3 regions of the Mesorhizobium sp. WSM4816 genome follow, and region 3 is predicted to be linked to each of the others. Evidence: predicted binding sites of a transcription regulator. Region 3 holds the regulator's gene; each other region holds the start of a gene.
The links. Region 3 encodes LexA, which represses DNA repair genes until DNA is damaged. Its sites were predicted from a motif close to TGTTCNNNNTGTGTTCNG; they were not measured.

Region 1 (3,278 bases), 200 kb from region 3:
ATCAGGTCGGAAATCTGCTGGTTGGCAGCCAGCTTGTCGTTGCCGGCGCTGGCGACGTTGAGAATCTTGCCGCGTAGCGGCAGCACTGCCTGGCTGGCGCGGTCGCGCGCCTGTTTCGCCGAGCCGCCGGCCGAATCGCCCTCGACGATGAAGAGCTCGGCGCCGGCCGCGGCATTCTGCGTGCAGTCGGCGAGCTTGCCGGGCAGGCGCAGCTTGCGCACCGCGCTCTTGCGCGAGACTTCCTTTTCCTGGCGGCGGCGCACCCGCTCGTCAGCACGCGCGATCACCCATTCGAGCAGCTTCGAAGCTTCCTGCGGGTTGTCGGCCAGCCAGTGGTCGAAGGGGTCGCGGATCGCGGCCTCGACGATCCTGATCGCCTCGATCGTCGCCAGCCGGTCCTTGGTCTGGCCGACGAATTCCGGCTCGCGGATGAACACCGACAGCATGGCCGCCGCCGAGATCATGACGTCTTCCGAGGTGACGATCGAAGCGCGCTTGTTGCCGACCAGCTCGGCATAGGCGCGCAGGCCGCGCGTCAAGACGTTGCGGAAGCCAGCCTCATGGGTGCCGCCTTCGCCGGTCGGGATGGTGTTGCAGTAGGAGTTGAGGAACCCGTCGCCGCCGAACCAGGTCACCGCCCATTCGAGCGAGCCGTGGCCGCCTTGCCTGTCGCTTTTGCCGGCAAAGATTTCGCGGGTGACCTGGAATTCGTCGCCGAGCGAGGCTTTCAGATAGTCCTTGAGGCCGCCGGGAAAATGGAACTCGGCCTTGGCGGGCGTCGTGTCCTTCTCCTTGATCAGCGAGGGGTCGCAGGTCCAGCGGATCTCGACGCCGCCGAATAGATAGGCCTTCGAGCGCGTCATCCGATAGAGCCGCGCCGGCTCGAAAGCAGCACCCTTGCCGAAGATCTGCTCGTCGGGATGGAAGCGTATCCTGGTGCCGCGGCGGTTATGCACCTCGCCGAGCTGCTCTAGGCCGGTCACCGGAACGCCCCGCGAAAAACGCTGGCGATAGAGCTGGCGGCCGCGCGCGACCTCGACCTCGAGATGGTCCGACAGCGCGTTGACGACGGAGACGCCGACGCCGTGCAGGCCGCCCGAGGTCTCGTAGACCTTGCTGTCGAACTTGCCGCCGGAATGCAGCGTCGTCATGATGACTTCGAGCGCAGGCTTCTTGAATTTCGGATGCGGATCGACCGGAATGCCGCGGCCATTGTCGGTCACCGCCAGATATCCGTCGGCCGAAAGCTCGACATCGATGAAAGTCGCGTGGCCGGCGACCGCCTCGTCCATCGAATTGTCGATGACCTCGGCGAACAAATGGTGCATCGCCTTGTCGTCGGTGCCGCCGATATACATGCCGGGCCGCCGCCGCACCGGCTCCAGCCCTTCCAGAACCTCGATGTCGGCGGCACTGTAGCTCTCGCTACCGTCGCGGGATGCCGGGCGCTTCGCCGCCTGCACCAGCGGGTCGGCCGGGCGCGCGGTGGCGCGAACCGGTTGCGGCTGCTTGTCCAAATTGCCGAAAAGATCGTTGCTGTCGTTCATGCTGGTCCTGGATTGCGATGCTGCGAATCACCACCCGATACTGCCACGCTTTTTGCGGGCAGGCGACGGAGGTTCCCGTTACGTTCGAGGATAGAGCCTCTTACTGCAAAACCATTCGACAACCAAGCGGCGGAAATGGGCCGAGGGCATCGACGCTTTGTAAACCTTGTCCGGAGGTTGCGCCGGAAGGTTGGCCGAAAAAGGGTATTCGCGGATTGCTGCTGACCTAGAATGCGGCAGGACCCGAGAAGAGGCTGTCGCTTACGCATGTTGGATTACAGTTCGCTCCTGCTTGCGGCAGCGCTGTCGGGCACGTGCCTCAGCATCACCCTGTTTGCGATCTGGTGCACCGCGCCACAGGCACGCTTTGTGCTGACGGTGGCGTGCGGCATTCTCGTGCTCGTCGCACATGTGGTCTTGTTCTGGCACTATGCCAAGCATCCCAGCCCCTGGCTTTGTCAGATTCTACTTGCGCTTCTCAGCCTGGGCCTTCTGACCCTCTGCCTGTCGGCCATGCAGTATCTCGGCGTCCACGACTACAGGCGCGCCATCTTGCCGACCCTGGCTGCGATGGCGGTTTGCGCAGGCGCGACGTCGCGGGGCTTTGACGGCGTCGGCTTCATCGTCACCTACGCGACGGTAACGGCGCTGCTCTCGCTTATCGGGGTGATGTTCTGGATCAAAGGTGGTCATGATCGCCGGATATTGCTGGTCGTTTCGTTCCTGAGCGGCGTCTGTGCCCTGTCCTTCGGACTTTGCGGCGCGGTCCTGCTGGTCAAGGGCCAATGGGTGCTCGGCGTTGCGCCCGACAACTGGGCCGAACGGTTGAATTCCGCCGTGGCGGTCGCCTGCATGACGGGGCTCGGCGCATTGACGCTCTCCCTGCACCATTTGCAGGCGCAGATCGAACTGAAGGCCGAGACCATGACCGACCCATTGACCGGGCTGATGAACCGGCGGGCGTTGACGGCATTCTACGGCGAGCGGATTTTCGGCCCGTTCATGTCCGTCGCCATGTTCGACCTCGACCATTTCAAGAAGACGAACGATGTATTCGGTCATCCGGTCGGCGATCAGGTTCTGCGCCGCTTCGCCGCTGTCGTCAGAAAATACTCCAGGACCGGCGTCGACGCCTTCCGGCTGGGCGGCGAGGAATTCGTCCTCGTCATGTCGCGGATGACTGAAGAGAAGGCTTACGACATTGCGAGCAAGATCAGCGTCGCCTTCGGCACGGAAGTCGTCGCCACCCAACTTGGTCCGTTGCGCAGCACAGTCAGTGGCGGCATCGGCTTTGGCGGGACGGATGGCACCAGTCTCGACAATGTGCTGGCCGAAGCCGACGCCGCACTCTATGCGGCAAAGCGCGCCGGGCGAAATCGCGTCGTCGCCCAGAACAAGGCGAGCAAGGCCGACGCGCCGGCCTTGCGTTCTGCCTGATTGAGGCTTCTATCTTCTTGTTAGACCATGATCTTGTCCGAAAACCGGATTCCACTTTTCGGGATCATGGTCTACTCCGCCGCCCCCAGATATTCCGACAGCGGCGGGCAGGAGCAGACGAGGTTGCGGTCGCCGGCGACATTGTCGATGCGCGACACCGGCGGCCAGTATTTGGCTGACGTGTCGGCATCGCCGGCGGGGTAGGCCGCCTCCAGGCGCGAATAGGGATGGGTCCACTGGCCGGCCAGCGCCTCGGCGGCGGTATGCGGCGCATTAACCAGCGGATTGTCGGCC
Region 2 (3,278 bases), on a different contig from region 3:
CCGAAAAGCCGAGCTTTTCACTGGCATCCCTGAGCAGCGACAGGCCTGATGCATCCGGCATCGCGATCTCCTCGATGACAGAGGGGGAGCAGTGCGCGTTGGTGGTGACGGAGGTCGCGCCGAGCCGCTCGAAACGTTGGCGCTGGGTTGTCCGCGCGCGGGCCACGCGCAGCGCCACATCGGCACTTTTCTCCGCCCGGTCCGGCCGGATCAGATCGCTGGCCGAGACCGCCGGCACCTCGATCCGGAGATCGATGCGGTCGAGCAGCGGGCCTGATATGCGCGCCTGATAGTCGGTGCGGCAACGATCGCCGCGCAGGCAGCGATAGCCCGGCTCGCCGGCCATGCCGCAGCGGCACGGGTTCATCGCCGCAACCAGCTGGATGCGCGCCGGATAGGTGACGCGATGATTGGCGCGGGCGATCATGCAGTCGCCGGTCTCCAGCGGCTGGCGCAGCGCATCGAGCGCCTGCGGCGAGAATTCGGGAAACTCGTCGAGGAACAGCACGCCGTGGTGGGCCAGCGAGGCCTCGCCCGGCCGCACGCGCAGGCCGCCGCCGACCAGCGCCGCCATCGAGGCCGAATGGTGCGGCGCGCGGAACGGCCGCCGGTCGGTCAGCTTGCCTTCACCAAGCTCGCCGGCCACCGAGGCGATCATCGAGACTTCGAGCAATTCCCTCGGCGCCAGCGGCGGCAGGATCGACGGCAGCCGCTGCGCCAGCATCGATTTTCCCGATCCTGGCGGACCGATCATCAACATGTTATGGCCGCCGGCCGCCGCCACTTCGAGTGCCCGCTTGGCGGTCTCCTGGCCCTTGATGTCGGCAAGATCCGGCAGGTCGCGCGCCGAGGCATGAATACCGGCCTCCGGCCGCGACAGCACCTGCGTGCCGCGAAAATGATTGGCGATGGCGATCAGGCTGCGCGGCGCCAGGATGTCGAAATCCTTGCCGGCCCACGCCGCTTCCGGGCCGCAGGCGAAAGGGCAGATCAGGCCCTTGCCTTCGGCATTGGCGCCGATCGCAGCCGGCAGCGCGCCGGCCACCGCGGCGATGGTGCCGTCGAGCGACAGTTCGCCAAGCACGACATAGCCGGCCAGCATGTCGCCTGGAATGGCGCCAAGCGCCGCCATCAGGCCAAGCGCGATCGGCAAATCGTAATGGCTGCCTTCCTTGGGCAGATCGGCGGGCGCCAGATTGACGGTGACCTTCTTCGACGGCATCGACAGGCCCGATGCGTGCAGCGCCGCCTGCACCCGCTCCCGGCTTTCGGCCACCGCCTTGTCGCCGAGGCCGACGATGTGCATGTTGACCTTGCCCGGCGCGATCATCACCTGCACGTCGACCGGCACGGCCTCGATGCCCTGGAAAGCGACCGTGCGGACCCGCGCAACCATTTTTCTGCCCCCGGACATGGGCTCGCCCAAGCCCATGCGATCATGCCGCGAACGGCGTCATCCGAGACAACCACAGATTTTGCGCAAAGGCAAGAACATTACGGGAACAATCGAACGTTGTGCCTTGATGGCGTCGCATCGGCTACGGGCCGGAACACCGCCGTCCCGGCATGCAGGGACGTTACTTGCGCTTGTCCTCAACCGCATCCCAGAACAGGCTGGCGATGTCGGCGCCGCCGAAGCGTTTTACCTCGCGCACGCCGGTCGGCGACGTCACGTTGATCTCGGTCATGTAGTCGCCGATCACGTCGATGCCGACGAGGATAAAACCGCGCTCCTTCAGCGACGGGCCGATGCGGGCGCAGATCTCGCGTTCGCGCTCCGTTAGTTCCGTTTTTTCGGCGCGGCCGCCGACATGCATGTTGGAGCGGGAATCAGTCTCGGCCGGCACCCGGTTGATGGCGCCGACCGGCTCGCCGTCGATCAGGATGATGCGCTTGTCGCCGGCTCGCACCTCCTTCAGATAACGCTGAACGATGTAGGGCTCGCGGAACATCTGGCCGAACATTTCGAGCAGCGAGGCGAGGTTGCGATCGGCCTCGTGCAGGTGGAAGATGCCGGCGCCGCCATTGCCGTAGAGCGGCTTGACGATGATGTCGCCGAATTCCTTGCGGAAGGCGGCAACCTCTTGGCTGTCCTTGGTGATCAGCGTTTCCGGCATCAGGTCGGGAAACTCGGCGACGAAGATTTTTTCCGGGCTGTTGCGCACCCAGGCCGGGTCGTTGACCACCAGCGTCCTGGGATGGATGCGCTCGAGCATATGCGTCGTGGTGATGTAGTTCATGTCGAAAGGCGGGTCCTGCCTGAGCAGGACGACGTCCATCTCCGACAGGTCGGTGCGCACTTTCTCGCCGAGCGAATAGTGACTGCCCTTCTCGTCGCGGACCTGCATTTCCTCGACGCCGGCAAACACCTTGCCGTCGCGCAGCGAAAGCCGGTCGGGCGTATAATGGAACAGCTGGTGGCCGCGTCGCTGCGCTTCCAGCGACAGCGCAAACGACGTGTCGCCGGCAATCGAGACGGCGGAGATGTGGTCCATCTGGACAGCGATTTTCAGAGGCATGGCGGATCTCCGGCGGATCGGATGGGCTGCTTGCCCTTACAACCTCCCCGGTCATCTGCCAATCGCGACATTTTGAGGATCGCCTTCGACGGCGCCTTGCGCGCCAAGGCAATCGGATCGCATTTCCCTGCCGGACATAGCCGGCCCGCGGCATAGCGGGGGCGTGATCGTCTTTTTGTCTGACATAAGCCTCGGGATTCGGTTTTTCGCACTTGCTCCCCCGACCGGGCTGGCTAGGATGCGCGCCGACTGAGCATGGGAGAAAAAAAGATGCCATCGGCGCGCTTTGCCGACCTTGAGGGTGCTTCGGTGCTGATCACCGGCGGCGGCTCCGGCATCGGCGCGGCGCTGACCGAGGGTTTTGCCCGCCAGGGGGCAAAAGTCGCCTTCATCGACATCGCCGACGGCCCGAGCCTGGCGCTGGCCGACCGAATCGAAAAGGATCTCGGCCGCCGCCCCCTCTATCTCAAGACCGACATACGCGACGTCGAGGCGCTGCGGGCTTCGGCCGCCAGGGCGGCAGAGGCGCATGGCGACGTCACCGTGCTGGTCAACAATGCGGCACTTGACGATCGCCACGCGGTGGAAGACGTCACCGTGGAGTTCTGGGACAACAACCAGGCGATCAACCTGCGCCCGCATTTCTTCTCCGCCCAGGCGGTGGCGCCGGGCATGAAGCGCGCCGGCGGCGGCTCGATCATCAACTTCACGTCGACGTCGTTCCTGATCAATCACCCCGACATGCCGGCCTATACCGCC
Region 3 (3,278 bases):
GAGGGGGAGATTGCCGCTGCGCTGATCGTCGGCGTGCGTGCCGGCATCCCCGAAGAGATAAACGAATCGATGCGGCGCACCGGCATCTACCACATCATCTCCATTTCCGGCCTGCACATGGCGCTTGTCGCCGGCACCGTCATGGGATTGCTGCGCGGCGCCTTTGCGCTGTTTCCCGACTTTTCGTCGCGCCGGCCGGTCAAGAAATATGCGGCTGCTGCCGCACTCGTCTCCATCGCTGCCTATCTGATCTTTTCCGGTATCGTGGTCGCGGCTGAACGCAGCTTCATCATGCTGGCGGTAATGCTTGTCGCCGTGCTGTTCGACCGGGCGGCACTCACCATGCGCAACCTGGCGATTTCGGCCATCGTCGTCATCGTCGTGTCGCCGCATGAGGTGGTCGGCGCAAGCTTCCAGATGTCGTTCGCCGCGACTGCGGCTCTCGTGGGCGCCTATGCCGGTTGGTCCGACTATCGTGCCGACAAGGCCACGGCGCCGCAACGGCGACGGTCACCGGTCGCTTTTGTCACGCGCAAACTTGTCGCTGGGGCAGGCACCATCGCAATGACCTCCATCATTGCCGGCAGCGCCACCGCGCTGTTCGCCATCTGGCACTTCCAGCGCGTCTCGCCGCTTAGCCTGTTCGCCAATCTGGCCGTCATGCCGATCGTCACGATCGTCATGTTCCTGGCCGTCCTCAGCGCCTTGGCAATGCCTTTTGGCCTCGACGGCCCTTTCCTCTACATGATGGGCAAGGGCCTGACGGCGATGATCGCAATTTCGGGATGGATCTCGGAGCGTTCGCCGGTCGATGCAGTCGGCCTGATTTCGTTGCAATCGGTCCTGCTGGTGACGGTCGCCCTGGTCATCGCCACGATGGCGACGACATGGCTGCGGCTTGCCGCACTTCCCTTTGCGCTCGCCGGCCTGCTGACGATTTCCGAGACGCGCACCCCCGACGTGCTGATCTCGGAGGATGCGCACCTGGTGGCGATGCCGATCGGCGGCGGTGAACTTGCCGTCAACCGGGTGCGTTCGAACGAATTCACCACCGACAACTGGAAACATGCGCTGGTTTCAACGACGATCGTCGAGCCGGAGACATTCGAAAAAGGAGATGTGCGGTTCGACATCGCCGACCCGGCCGACCTGCCGCCGGGAGCGCCTTTCACCTGCACTGCCGGCCTGTGCCTGGCCCGGCATCCGTCCGGCGCGCTCATCGCGCTCGCCGACAACCGCAAAACCGCGCGGCCGGCCTGTGCCTTTGCGGATTTGATCGTCATCGACGATGCCACAGCCTATTACAAACCCTGCCGCAACCCGCTGGTTCTCGTCGTCACCAAACGGCAGCTCGCACGCATGGGCAGTGCCGCCGTGTTCTTCGATCCGCTATCGGCGACGACGCGCGCAGAAATCCGTTTTGCCGTCAGACAGCCATACAGACCCTGGCATGAGCAGCGGCGATTTTCGCGCGAGGCGAGGGGCCTGCCGCCATACCGCAGGGCCGAGAAACCCAAGAAGCCTGCTCTTCAGTAACGCCGGATCAGTCCGACGAGCTTGCCCTGCACCTTGACCCGGTCCGGCCCGAAGATGCGCGTCTCGTAGGCCGGATTGGCGGCTTCCAGTGCGATCGAGGCACCTTTGCGGCGGAATCGTTTCAGCGTCGCTTCCTCCTCGTCGACCAGAGCGACAATGATCTCGCCAGGCTGGGCGGTATCGGCGTTGCGGATGATGACCGTGTCGCCGTCGAAGATGCCGGCCTCGATCATCGAATCACCCTTGACCTCCAGCGCGTAGTGCGTGCCGCCGGTGATCATGTCCGGTGGCACCGAGATCGAATGCGTCTGGTGCTGGATGGCGTCGATCGGCACACCGGCAGCGATGCGGCCCATCACCGGTATGGAGACGGTGGCAACGACGTCGTCGTCATTGCCGGCAGCACGCATGCGCGAAGGCGCCGGCTTGATCTGGCGTCCGAGGCCGCCCTGTCCAAGCCCGCCCTGGCCAAGGCTGCCTTGAATGACGCTCGGCGAGAATTTGCGCGCCGCATTGAGGCCCGGCGCGATCGAATCGGGCAGGCGCAGCACCTCCAGCGCGCGGGCGCGGTTGGGCAGGCGGCGAATGAAACCGCGTTCCTCCAGCGCCGTGATCAGCCGGTGGATCCCTGATTTGGAGGCGAGGTCGAGCGCTTCCTTCATCTCGTCGAACGAGGGCGGAATGCCGCTTTCCTTCAGCCGTTCGTGAATGAACATCAGCAGTTCATGTTGTTTGCGTGTCAGCATCGCCACCCCCAACAGAATCAGAAAAACAAACCCAGAACAAACACTATCTGTTCCAGTTGTGTTCCGCAACCATTTAAAGTTTAATGAATGTGTTGACGTTTTGTTCAGCGTAGCATCAGCACGCTGCAGGCGGCGCCCGCTGCGGCTGCGGGAGCGAATGGCTCGCGCACGACCAGTCCGTTGGCGTCGGCCAGCATTCTGAGCATCGAGGAATCCTGGATACTGAACGGCGTTGCCTCAAGCGTGCCAGCTTCTTCCTTCACCACCGCGCGTACATAGTCCTGCCTGAGATCGTTGGCCGGCATGGCGGCGCCGAGCCGCGCCTGACGCATGTCCTGGCGGAAGGCGCGGCCGCTGAGCCGCGCCAGCAGCGGCTTCAGAAAGAGCTGCGTGCAGACCAGGCTGGCCACCGGATTGCCGGGCAGGCCGATGCAGCGGATGGCGCCCAGCCGCCCGAACATCAGTGGCTTGCCGGGCCGCATGGCGATTTTCCAGAAATCGAGCGCCATGCCTTCGCCGGTCAGCACGTCATGGACGAGGTCATGGTCGCCGACCGAGGCGCCGCCCAGCGTGACGATGACGTCCGCGCCTGCGTCGACGGCTTTTGTCACCAGCGCGGCGATCGCCTCCTTGCGGTCGGGGGCGATGCCGAGATCGAGTGCGCTGGCGCCGACCGAGCGGGCCGCGGCGGCGACACCATAGGCATTGGAGGAGATGATCTGGTCGGGGCCAAGGTCGCTGCCCGGCGGCAGCAATTCGTCGCCGGTGGCGATGATGGCGACCAGCGGCCGTTTCACTACGCGGACCTGCTGGTGGTTGGCCGACGCCGCCAGCGACAATGCCGCCGGATCAAGCAGGCGGCCTTTCTCCAGCAGCATGTCGCCCTTCGAGAAATCGAGCCCGAGGCGGCGGATGTTGCGGCCTTCAACCGTGGGCGCGGTCACTTCGACGATGCCGCCACCGAGGTCGCGGACATTCTCCTGGATGACGATGGTG

Region 1: the regulator LexA is predicted to act here: its motif matches at 1,618-1,635, upstream of parE (DNA topoisomerase IV subunit B).
Region 2: the regulator LexA is predicted to act here: its motif matches at 1,488-1,505, upstream of AC0L3H_RS06225 (YifB family Mg chelatase-like AAA ATPase).

Annotation. Positions count from the first base shown of each region.
Region 1 is NZ_JBVVQR010000005.1:303,879-307,156, reverse strand. Features, by position in the region: gene parE (DNA topoisomerase IV subunit B) at 1-1,547, opposite strand, end outside; gene AC0L3H_RS09195 (GGDEF domain-containing protein) at 1,815-2,984, shown strand; gene gcvP (aminomethyl-transferring glycine dehydrogenase) at 3,056-3,278, opposite strand, start outside.
Region 2 is NZ_JBVVQR010000003.1:402,429-405,706, reverse strand. Features, by position in the region: gene AC0L3H_RS06225 (YifB family Mg chelatase-like AAA ATPase) at 1-1,396, opposite strand, end outside; gene gshB (glutathione synthase) at 1,578-2,519, opposite strand; gene AC0L3H_RS06215 (SDR family NAD(P)-dependent oxidoreductase) at 2,790-3,278, shown strand, end outside.
Region 3 is NZ_JBVVQR010000005.1:101,151-104,428, reverse strand. Features, by position in the region: gene AC0L3H_RS08290 (ComEC/Rec2 family competence protein) at 1-1,536, shown strand, start outside; gene lexA (transcriptional repressor LexA) at 1,530-2,282, opposite strand; gene AC0L3H_RS08280 (molybdopterin molybdotransferase MoeA) at 2,387-3,278, opposite strand, start outside.